2 regions of the Dorea sp. AM58-8 genome follow, and region 1 is predicted to be linked to the other one. Evidence: riboswitches for the same ligand, from Rfam matches in the RefSeq annotation. Region 1 holds a riboswitch; the other holds the start of a gene.

What was found. Region 1 has a riboswitch for cyclic di-GMP ahead of DXA18_RS14335 (transporter substrate-binding domain-containing protein). Riboswitches for the same ligand answer to the same signal wherever they lie in the genome.
Region 2: it holds a riboswitch for cyclic di-GMP, as region 1 does, so the genes downstream of both, DXA18_RS07585 (substrate-binding periplasmic protein) here and DXA18_RS14335 (transporter substrate-binding domain-containing protein) in region 1, are expected to answer to the same signal.

What each region holds. Positions count from the first base shown of each region.
Region 1 covers NZ_QSDM01000030.1:8,539-13,375, forward strand. The annotation lists gene DXA18_RS14335 (transporter substrate-binding domain-containing protein) at 1-2,748, opposite strand, end outside; cyclic di-GMP riboswitch class I at 2,836-2,911, opposite strand; gene DXA18_RS14340 (ATP-binding protein) at 2,926-4,837, opposite strand, start outside.
Region 2 covers NZ_QSDM01000008.1:29,715-34,551, forward strand. The annotation lists gene DXA18_RS07565 (hypothetical protein) at 1-761, shown strand, start outside; gene DXA18_RS07575 (DNA-3-methyladenine glycosylase family protein) at 895-1,554, shown strand; gene DXA18_RS07580 (TMEM165/GDT1 family protein) at 1,859-2,569, shown strand; cyclic di-GMP riboswitch class I at 2,628-2,703, shown strand; gene DXA18_RS07585 (substrate-binding periplasmic protein) at 2,784-3,599, shown strand; gene DXA18_RS07590 (ATP-binding response regulator) at 3,583-4,837, shown strand, end outside.

The DNA.
Region 1 (4,837 bases):
TGCTGTCATTGCAACGATCGGTATACATGCTTTATCTCTATCTGGCAGGCGTCTGATTGCCTGCGTTGCTTTATAACCGTCCATTTTAGGCATCTGGATATCCATGAGGATCATATCATATGTTCCAACCGGCATTTCCATTATCCTGTTTACACACTGAATGCCATCCTCCACACGATCTATCTTAAGGCCGGCATGCTTAAGTATCGCCCCTGCAATCTCTGCATTCAAATCATTGTCCTCTGCCAGAAGGATATTCCTGCCTTCAAGGATTTCACTTCCTGTCTCTGAGCTTTCAACGTGTTTTTTTACATAATAGCTTTCATCTGCTATCCTGTGCTTTAATGTAACTGTAAAGGTGCTGCCTTTTCCAAGTTCACTCTCTACATTTATTGTTCCTCCCAACAGATCAACATATTTCTTGACGATTGACATTCCAAGTCCGGTTCCTGCAATTTTGCTCTTTGTAGTATTCCGCTCACGTGTAAATGCCTCGAAAATATTAGTCATATACTCCGGACTCATACCAATTCCGCTATCGCTCACCCGGATCTTTTCTATCATGTATCCAGGTTCATCGCAAGGTAATTCAGCTACATCTACCATAACAGAACCACCGGATGGAGTGTATTTCATGGCATTGCTCAGGATGTTGACAAATATTTCTTTTACCTTTGTAGTATCTGTCAGTACATGCTCATGCTCTACATTCATCGCGTAATGAAGCGTAATATTCTTTTTCCTTGCTTTCACATCAAACACAGCAAGCAAGGATTTCCAGACATCTTCAATCTGGCAGTAATTCTCATCAAGTTCCATCCTTCCGCTCTCAATCTGGGCTATATCCAGTACATTATTTATGATTGACAGAAGAAGCTCTCCAGACTGTTGCAGTTTTTCCAAATGTACTAAAGTTTCAGGCATTTCTTTTCCATTTAGTTCATTCTCCATAAGCTGTGCATAGCCCAGAATTACATTCATAGGAGTACGGATGTCATGGGACATATTGTTAAGGAAACGGGTCTTTGCCAGACTCGCCTCCTCCGCTTTTTTCAGAGCGATCTCCAACTTGTCATTTAGCTTTTGTGTATCATTTGCTGCAAGCTTTGCGACAGCTTCCGCTTTTCTCGCCTTCCGTAAAAGTACAAGGATAATACCAATGATGCTGAGTACAAAGAATCCTGCCGTAACAAAAAAAGCAAGCACATTGTCTTTTACAAAGTCCAAAAATGTTACTTTATCTGCTGTGCTGTCATAAATAGCAAGTGCACTTGTAAGCATGTCAGATGGCATGGCCTTTAAGGTTTTATTCAATATCGATAAAAGAGTCCCCTCTCCACCGCTTACTGCAAAGCACGCTTCCATTGTTTTTGTAAGTGGAACACTCTTGAAATCTCGATTGTTATCATATATCATCGCCTGACTTGCTCCCATGAGGAAACAATCTGCTTTTTCATGAATGACCATATCTGCAGCATCCTCAAGCGAATCACAATCTACAAGCTTCCATTGGGGATAACTAAAAGCAATATGCTGTTTTAAGGCATATTTTTCCTTTGGCACAGCTACAGTATACACCTTATTCTCATCAAATTTTTCGTCATCAGTTACCGCCATCAGGCTGTAGGTCCAGGCTGTGTTCGTAAATGTATATCCTTTCTTTTCTGCAAGATCAGGATTTTTGCCGACATAAAAAATCATGTCAATTTCATGATCCTGCAGTGCCTGAAGCATTTCATCGTAATTATCATATTCCTGGATATTAAATTTCAGTGTCTGATTTCCCAGACAGTCTTTGGCATAGGAGAAATATTCTGATAACATACCCGTAAGTTGTCCAGTTTCTTCGTCCATGGAAAAGATTGCCGGATCATTGTTCATAAATCCTATACGGATATCACCATGTTCTTCCAGCCATGCCTTTTCTCCGCCTGTAAGGCTCTGGTTATAATCAAGCGTAAAATACTTCTTATACAGGTCTGCCTTAAAAAAAGGACTATCTTGTTCCAGCTGACGCATAGCATAATCCAGCTCCGTCTTGATGTCACTGCGCTCTTTATTTATTGCAAAATATATGCCTGACTTACCAATGGTAGTAACAGATGATATTCCCTGTTCAGACCAGATAGATTCCTCCAAAGATACAAAACAGTCGATCTCATGATTCGCTAATTTCTTTTCGACATCATCATTATTATCCACATTTACATGTTCTGTCTGTATGCCATTCTTGTCTTCCCATTCTGTCAGCATGATTTCTGGTTCTGTGCCCATGAGCACACCTACACGTTTCCCATCCATAAACTTGAAATCAGACGTTCCAATATCTATATTTGACAAATCAGCATAAAGAATATATTTTTCCTCACCCATCGGTTCATCCGAAAAAAACATCTTTTGAGCACGTTCATCAGTATAAGAGATGTCTCCCATGACATCAATCTCACCGTTTTCAAGCTTATCAAAGCAGTTGGACCAGTCACATTTCACGTACTCAAATTCCCATCCGGTATAGCCTGCCAAAGCCTGCATGAGTTCGTAACCATATCCTCGTCTTACACCGTTTTTATCGGCATAATTGAAGGTATCCTCAAATGAACCGACACGGATAATCTTCTGTTCCGTTGTCTGCGCTTCATCATTATTCTTTTCAGCAGCCAGGCAGTGTACTGACAACATCATCCATATTCCAAAAACTACCAATATACATACAAATAGTACGGCTGATTTTTTTCTGCTTTTGTCCATTTTTCTTTTCTCCACAAATTACCAGGTTACTACACGACACAAATCTAAAGAAAAAATGCACTGCCTTTTCAGACAATGCATCTTAAGCATTGCAGCTGGCTGTCATTTTACAGACCCTATAGCTTTGCGTCTCAGCCTTTCGACTGATTTGCCGATGAATCCTTTCTTTGTATCATATTATAGATATTTCATCATTGTTGGCACAAGAATGTTCATATCAACAGGTTTTGCAACATGAGCATTCATTCCAACAGAAAGAACCTTTTGTGTATCTTCTGCGAAAGCATTGGCAGTTATCGCAATAATTGGGATACTGGCTTTTTTCGTATCCTTCATCTTTCGGATGATCGATGTAGCGTCATATCCATTCATAACCGGCATCTGAATATCCATAAGAATCATCTTGTAATAATCAGCATCAGCCTTTTCAATCATATCAATGCATGCAACACCATCATCTGCAGTCTCAACTACACATCCTTCTTCCGTCAATAGTTCTCTTGCAATTTCTGAATTGATCTCATTATCTTCGACTAATAAGATTCGAACACCGTTCAAGCAGCTTTTCTCGCACAGATTACTATTTTTCTTCACCAGAGAATCGGCTCCTGACGCTTTTCTGCAAGGAATAGTTACTGTAAATGTGGAACCTTTCCCCTGCTTACTTTTCACTTCTATTGTGCCATCCATGAGTTCTACAAGCTTTTTCGTAATGCCCATTCCGATGCCGCTGCCCTCAATATGACTGTATGTAGAGTTACGTTCTCTTTCAAAGTCTTCAAAAATGTGCTTTTGGAATTCTTCAGACATACCAATTCCATTATCGGTAATGGTGATGATCATATTACACCAATCTTCTTTTTCACAGGATTCCTGTACAACGTTACAGGTAATCTTGCCTCCTGTATTTGTATACTTTACAGCATTACTTATAATGTTGAAACAGATCTCTGACAGGTGCGGTGCATCCATATATACATACGGATACATGATTTGTTCTGTCAAAGCGAGCGTCTGATTTTTACTTTCCGCCTGTTGTTGGAACATAATGACACAATTTTCAACGCACTCATGGACATTTGAAACCGTGTATTCCATTTCAACCTTATTATTTTCAATTCTTGCAAGATCCAAAACATTACCAAGCATCGACAAAAGTTCTTTTCCGCATATTTGAATTTCTTCAAGATATCTGCCAAGTTTATCTGTTTCCTGCAAATGTCTGGACGCCAGTTCTGCATAGCCAATGATTGCATTCATAGGAGTTCTGATATCATGAGACATATTATACAGAAATGACGATTTTGCTTTATTTGCACATTCTGCTTTTAATTTTGCTTCCCGCAATTCTTCCTCCTGTTTTAATTCCCGCAGTTTTTCATCTGTCACATCTCGATTTGCAAACAGCACGGATGTAACATTTCCATTGTTATCATAACTCTGCGGAACAACCATAGAAAGAAACCATGAGCCATCCTTCTTTTTGAATTCAGAAGACATAGATTCTTTATTATGAAGACGCGCCGCCATGGTTTCTATATCAAAAAAATCTATATACTTCTGTACAAACGGTTCTGCTATAATATCTTCGATAATCTTGAACTGAGGATCCCAATCTGCGCTATTATCTTTAATATCCAAATCTCTCTTCCTGGATCTTTTGACAAGTTCGATCTTCTTTGTTTTTAAATTCAGCCTCGAGATATGATAATAGGCAGTGCCTAATGCTTGAAGTGCCTGCCGGGTTTTCTTCACCTGTTTCCCCAATGTGACAGGGAACTCTTCACCGTCCATCTGTTCCAGATCTGGTGTTGACTGATGCAGATGCTGAACTAACCATTTCCCATTCGTCCACTTATAGATAATCGTAAATCTTGTTGCCATTTTAAAACAGCTTGAACCATCTTTAAACAGACCAGTAAAATCTACTGTTCCATGTGCAAGAACATGGTCATCATCAAGCCGTTCTTCTTCCTGATATAAATTTTGTACTTCAATTCTGATTTTGCCTCTTCGTTTTACATCAAATTCAAATGATTCTAAAAACTCATGCAGATTCCTGTAAATCTCGTGTTTCCCAGTTCCAATC
Region 2 (4,837 bases), on a different contig from region 1:
CGGACTGCCTGTGGGGCGGAGGTCGTGCAGGATTTGGAGAATGTGCTCCACAGGCAGTACTGGAACTGATGCGAGAATATGAAGTCTCTGCCAGACTGACGTTCAGCAATTCGTTACTGAAGAAAGAGCATCTTTCAGATAAGAAATGCAATATGCTCTGTGCAATGTTTGAGAATAGTGGGGAAGTGAAGAATGGTGTGATTGTTCACTCAGATTTGCTGGCAGAGTATTTGCAAGCAAATTATCCGAATCTTTATCTGGTGTCTTCGACAACGAAGGTGCTGACAGAGTTCGGACAATTGCAGGATGAGATTAATCGGGATGAGTTTCGGTATGTTGTACCGGATTTTCGACTGAATAAAGCATTTGACAGATTAGATATGCTGTCCGTGGAGCAAAAAGATAAAATTGAATTTCTTTGTAATGAATGTTGTTGGTTTGGATGTAAGGACAGAAAATATTGTTATGAAACAGTCAGCCGTAGGAATCTGGGAGAAGAACAAGGAGATTTTCATTGTACTGCACCGGATTCTGAGCATGGATATCTGTTCTCGAAAGCCATGACAAATTCGGGATTTATCGGTATCCGGGATATTCAACATATATATCTGCCAATGGGATTCTCTAATTTTAAGATTGAGGGTCGGAGTCTGGGAAGTGCACTGATTCTGGAATTTTTATTGTATTATATGACCAGGCCGGAATATCAGCTTCAGGTCAGAGAGAAGATATATCTGGATAATATGCTGGATTTGTTTTAGAAAAAATTGGAAAACAAAGAACTTGTTGAAAGAAAGCAAAGTAAAGATAATGAAAAGTATATGTGTATCAATGTATTTGACAAGATCTGTAATAACGCAGAAGAATATTTAAGGGAATATAAGGAGAACACAAATGAAAATTTTTGAATATGGAGAAAAAGAAATTTCATATCTTCGAAGTAAAGATAAAAGGCTTGCGGAAGTTATTGACCAGGTTGGATTGATACAACGAGAAGTAGATGCTGACTTGTTTTCTTCAGTTGTACATCATATTATTGGACAGCAGATTTCTACAAAGGCACAGGCAACAATCTGGAAGCGGATGCAGGAAACGCTGGGTGAGATTAATGCGGAAACGATACTTTCTGCGGACATTTCCAGGCTGCAGTCTTTTGGGATGACGTTCCGTAAAGCAGAGTATATCTCGGATTTCGCAAGAAAAGTTCACGATGGCACAGTTGATCTGGATGCAGTGTGGCAGATGTCCGATGAGGATGCCATCCGGGAATTGAGCAGTCTGAAAGGTATCGGAGTCTGGACGGCGGAGATGATCTTACTGTTTTGTATGCAGCGTCCAGATATTTTCAGCTATGATGATCTTGCAATTCAGCGTGGACTGCGTATGGTCTATCATCACAGGAAAATTGACCGGAAACTATTTGAAAGATACCGTCGCCGTTTCAGTCCATATTGCAGCGTGGCAAGCCTTTACCTTTGGGCAGTGTCGGGCGGTGCAATTCCGGGAATGAAAGATTATAAACCAAAGATGAAGAAAAAGGAAATAGAGAAATAACCGGTTTTCTGATTGACAAGACTGCATCTATTTGATAATCTTTATTAAGTAATTTCATATTCCATGAGGGAGTAGTTAGCGCGAAAGTGTGGTTTGTCAACATTCTGATTATATGACACGATATAATCTGGCAAATCTTAAATAATGAGACTCATGTATATTGATGAACAGTTTATGTATGATACATCGACTGATAATTGATATACATGAGTCTGTTTTTTTGCACAGCGGGCTTTTGCTCCTAACATCATTTTATATGGGATACGCGTTTTACATCATAACAAGATAAAGGAGAAATCAGGAAATGTTGTTATTTTTAAAGGTATTTTTTACGGAATTTATTGCAGAGATGGGAGATAAAACCCAGCTCATGCTTATTGCTCTTACGTCCAAATATAAGTTAAGAGACATTATAGCAGGAACTGCTGTGGCAATCCTTGTGTTGAATGGACTGGCTGTTCTTGCGGGCGGACTTGTCAGCAAATTTATTCCTGATTGGCTCATTAAGATGATCGCGGCATTCGCATTTCTTTATTTTGCAGCATCAACGATTGCCGGTGACGATGAAGATGAAGAGGAAGAGGAAGAGGGCGGCAAAACAAAGATTAGGTTTGCTCCGCTTGCAGTGTTCTGTACATTTTTTGTAGCAGAACTTGGAGATAAGACACAGCTTACGGCGATTACATTTGGTGCTAATGAAGGGATGAGTGCTGCAGTTATTGTGTGGATCGCCTGTTCTCTGGGACTGTTTGCGGCAGATATTCTTGGCATGTTATTCGGTTATCTGCTAAAGAGTAAGACCCCGGATGGATTGCTGAATACACTTGCAGTTGTGATATTCTCCGTATTCGGCGTGTTCACTCTTTATCAGGGACTTAAGCTTATAAGTGCAGAGGTCTGTCCGTTGCCGGTGTGGCCGGCACTGATAGCCGTAACGGTTGTATTTGTTATCGTGTGTGTCTGTCTCTTCATGAAAAGAGAGAAGAAGAACTCCTGGTATCGGAGATTGAAATGAATCATCTGAATCACAGGAATTGACAGAGTAATAGCAGAATGATACTATTAATGAAAGAAATATTTTTGAGCAAAGCAGACGAAAGCCTGTGACGCAAAGCTAGAGGGCCTGTAAAATGGCAGCCAGTTGCATGAAACGATGTACACTGTCTATTTGAGATAGTGTTTTTTATTTTAAAAATATAAGAAAGAATCATATGGATAAAAGAAAGAAAATAAAAGAAAAAAGAGTGATTGCAGGCATTTTGCTTGTGGGAATTTTAGTAGTCACCCTGTCAGGGTGTAAAAACACAGACAGCGGTAAAAAAGAAACAGAAAAGCCTGTCATTACCATCGGCAGCGATAACTATCCACCATACAATTACCTGAATGAAAATGGTGTACCGACGGGAATAGATGTAGAACTTGCTACAGAAGCTTTCAAAAGAATGGGTTATCAGGTGGATGTTGTCCAGATTGACTGGGAAGAGAAAAAAGAACTGGTAGAGAGTGGGGAGATTGACTGTATCATGGGTTGCTTTTCCATGGAGGGGCGCCTTGATGATTACCGCTGGGCAGGACCATACATTGCAAGTCGTCAGGTGGTTGCTGTAAATGCGAGCAGTGATATCTATAAACTGAGTGATCTGGAGGGAAAGAATCTGGCTGTCCAGTCTACAACCAAACCAGAAAGCATCTTTTTGAACCGGACGGATGAAAGAATTCCAAAACTGGAAAATCTGATCAGTCTTGGACACAGGGAACTGATCTATACGTTTCTGGGAAAAGGATATGTGGATGCAGTAGCCGCACATGAGGAATCTATCGTCCAGTATATGAAAGATTATGATGCAAGCTTCCGTATCCTGGAAGAACCTCTGATGATCACCGGAATAGGTGTTGCTTTTGCGAAAAATGATGACAGAGGAATATGTGAGCAGATGGAACAGACGCTGGAGGAAATGCGTCAGGATGGCACGACTCTGAAAATTGTTGGAAAATATCTGGATGATCCGGAAAAGTATCTGGAGGTGGATGATCTTGGATATTAAAAGAAAAGCAAAAGGAAAACGGATTATAATAGTTGGCATTTTGCTTGGAATCTGTGTGGCAGCAGTTTCTCTGTTTTATTTCTTCCATGCAGAGAAATCAGAAGCAGAGAAAAGAATGGTGGAGATTGTGAATTATGTGAAAGTGCAGTGCTCAACCTACACCCATTACAATGAATCTTCGGAATCTAAAAGTCTCCTCCGTGCAATCGAAAGTGCCAGACAGATGAGTACGAATATCGACATGGAAACAGAAAACGGCGGTCAGCTAAGTCAGGAGTTCCTGAAAGAAAATCTTCAGACTCTCTGGGTGGATGGTATCCTTGTACTGGATGCAGAGGGGAAAACAGTCTGTGAATACAGCGTGGATGAGTCTATGACCAATGAGATTGCGGAGTATCTGCAGAAAGACATTATCATGGATTTTGCCGGATATGAAGAAAGATCTTATTCAGAACGATTTGACAGGAAAGACGGATCACATATCGACATTGCAGCCTGTGCCAGAAAAGATGCGCCAGGTATCGTTGCAACCTACTATTACACATCACCCGAATTTGCCAGAAACTATACGCTGACGATACAAAATCTCCTAAGTGGTTATAGTACCCAGAAAGATGGAACGATTATTGTTGCAGACAAAGGAACAGTCGTTGCCAGCAACAATGAGAGCCTGCTGGGGCAGGATACTGCTGATAACGAGGTTGTCCAGGCAATGAAAAATCACACAGACAGTCAGCATATTTTCCATTTGAAGAATGAAGGAACCGGATGTTATGGAATTATGTTGAAGCAGCGGGATTACTATATCTATGCGTATCTTCCGGATACGGAAGTATTCCGCAACCTTCCATTAAGTGTAACAGGTGTCATTTTTCTGTATTTCCTGATATTTAGTGTATTCGTGTTCCGGGAATACAGAACGAATCAGGTACATCAGAAACAGGAGCTGGAAAAAGAAGAACAATACAAAGCAGATCTTTTGATGGCAGCAAAAAAGGCAGAGGCAGCCAATCGGGCGAAGACGGAATTTCTACAGAGGATGAGTCATGATATCCGGACACCGATTAATGGAATCTGCGGCATGATTGATGTGGCTGACCATCATGCAGATGATCTGGAGAAACAGACGGAATGCAGGGGAAAGATCAAAGAGGCATCGCATCTGTTGCTGGAACTGGTGAACGAAGTTCTGGATATGAGCAAACTGGAAGCGGATGAGATGGTTCTGGAAGAAACTC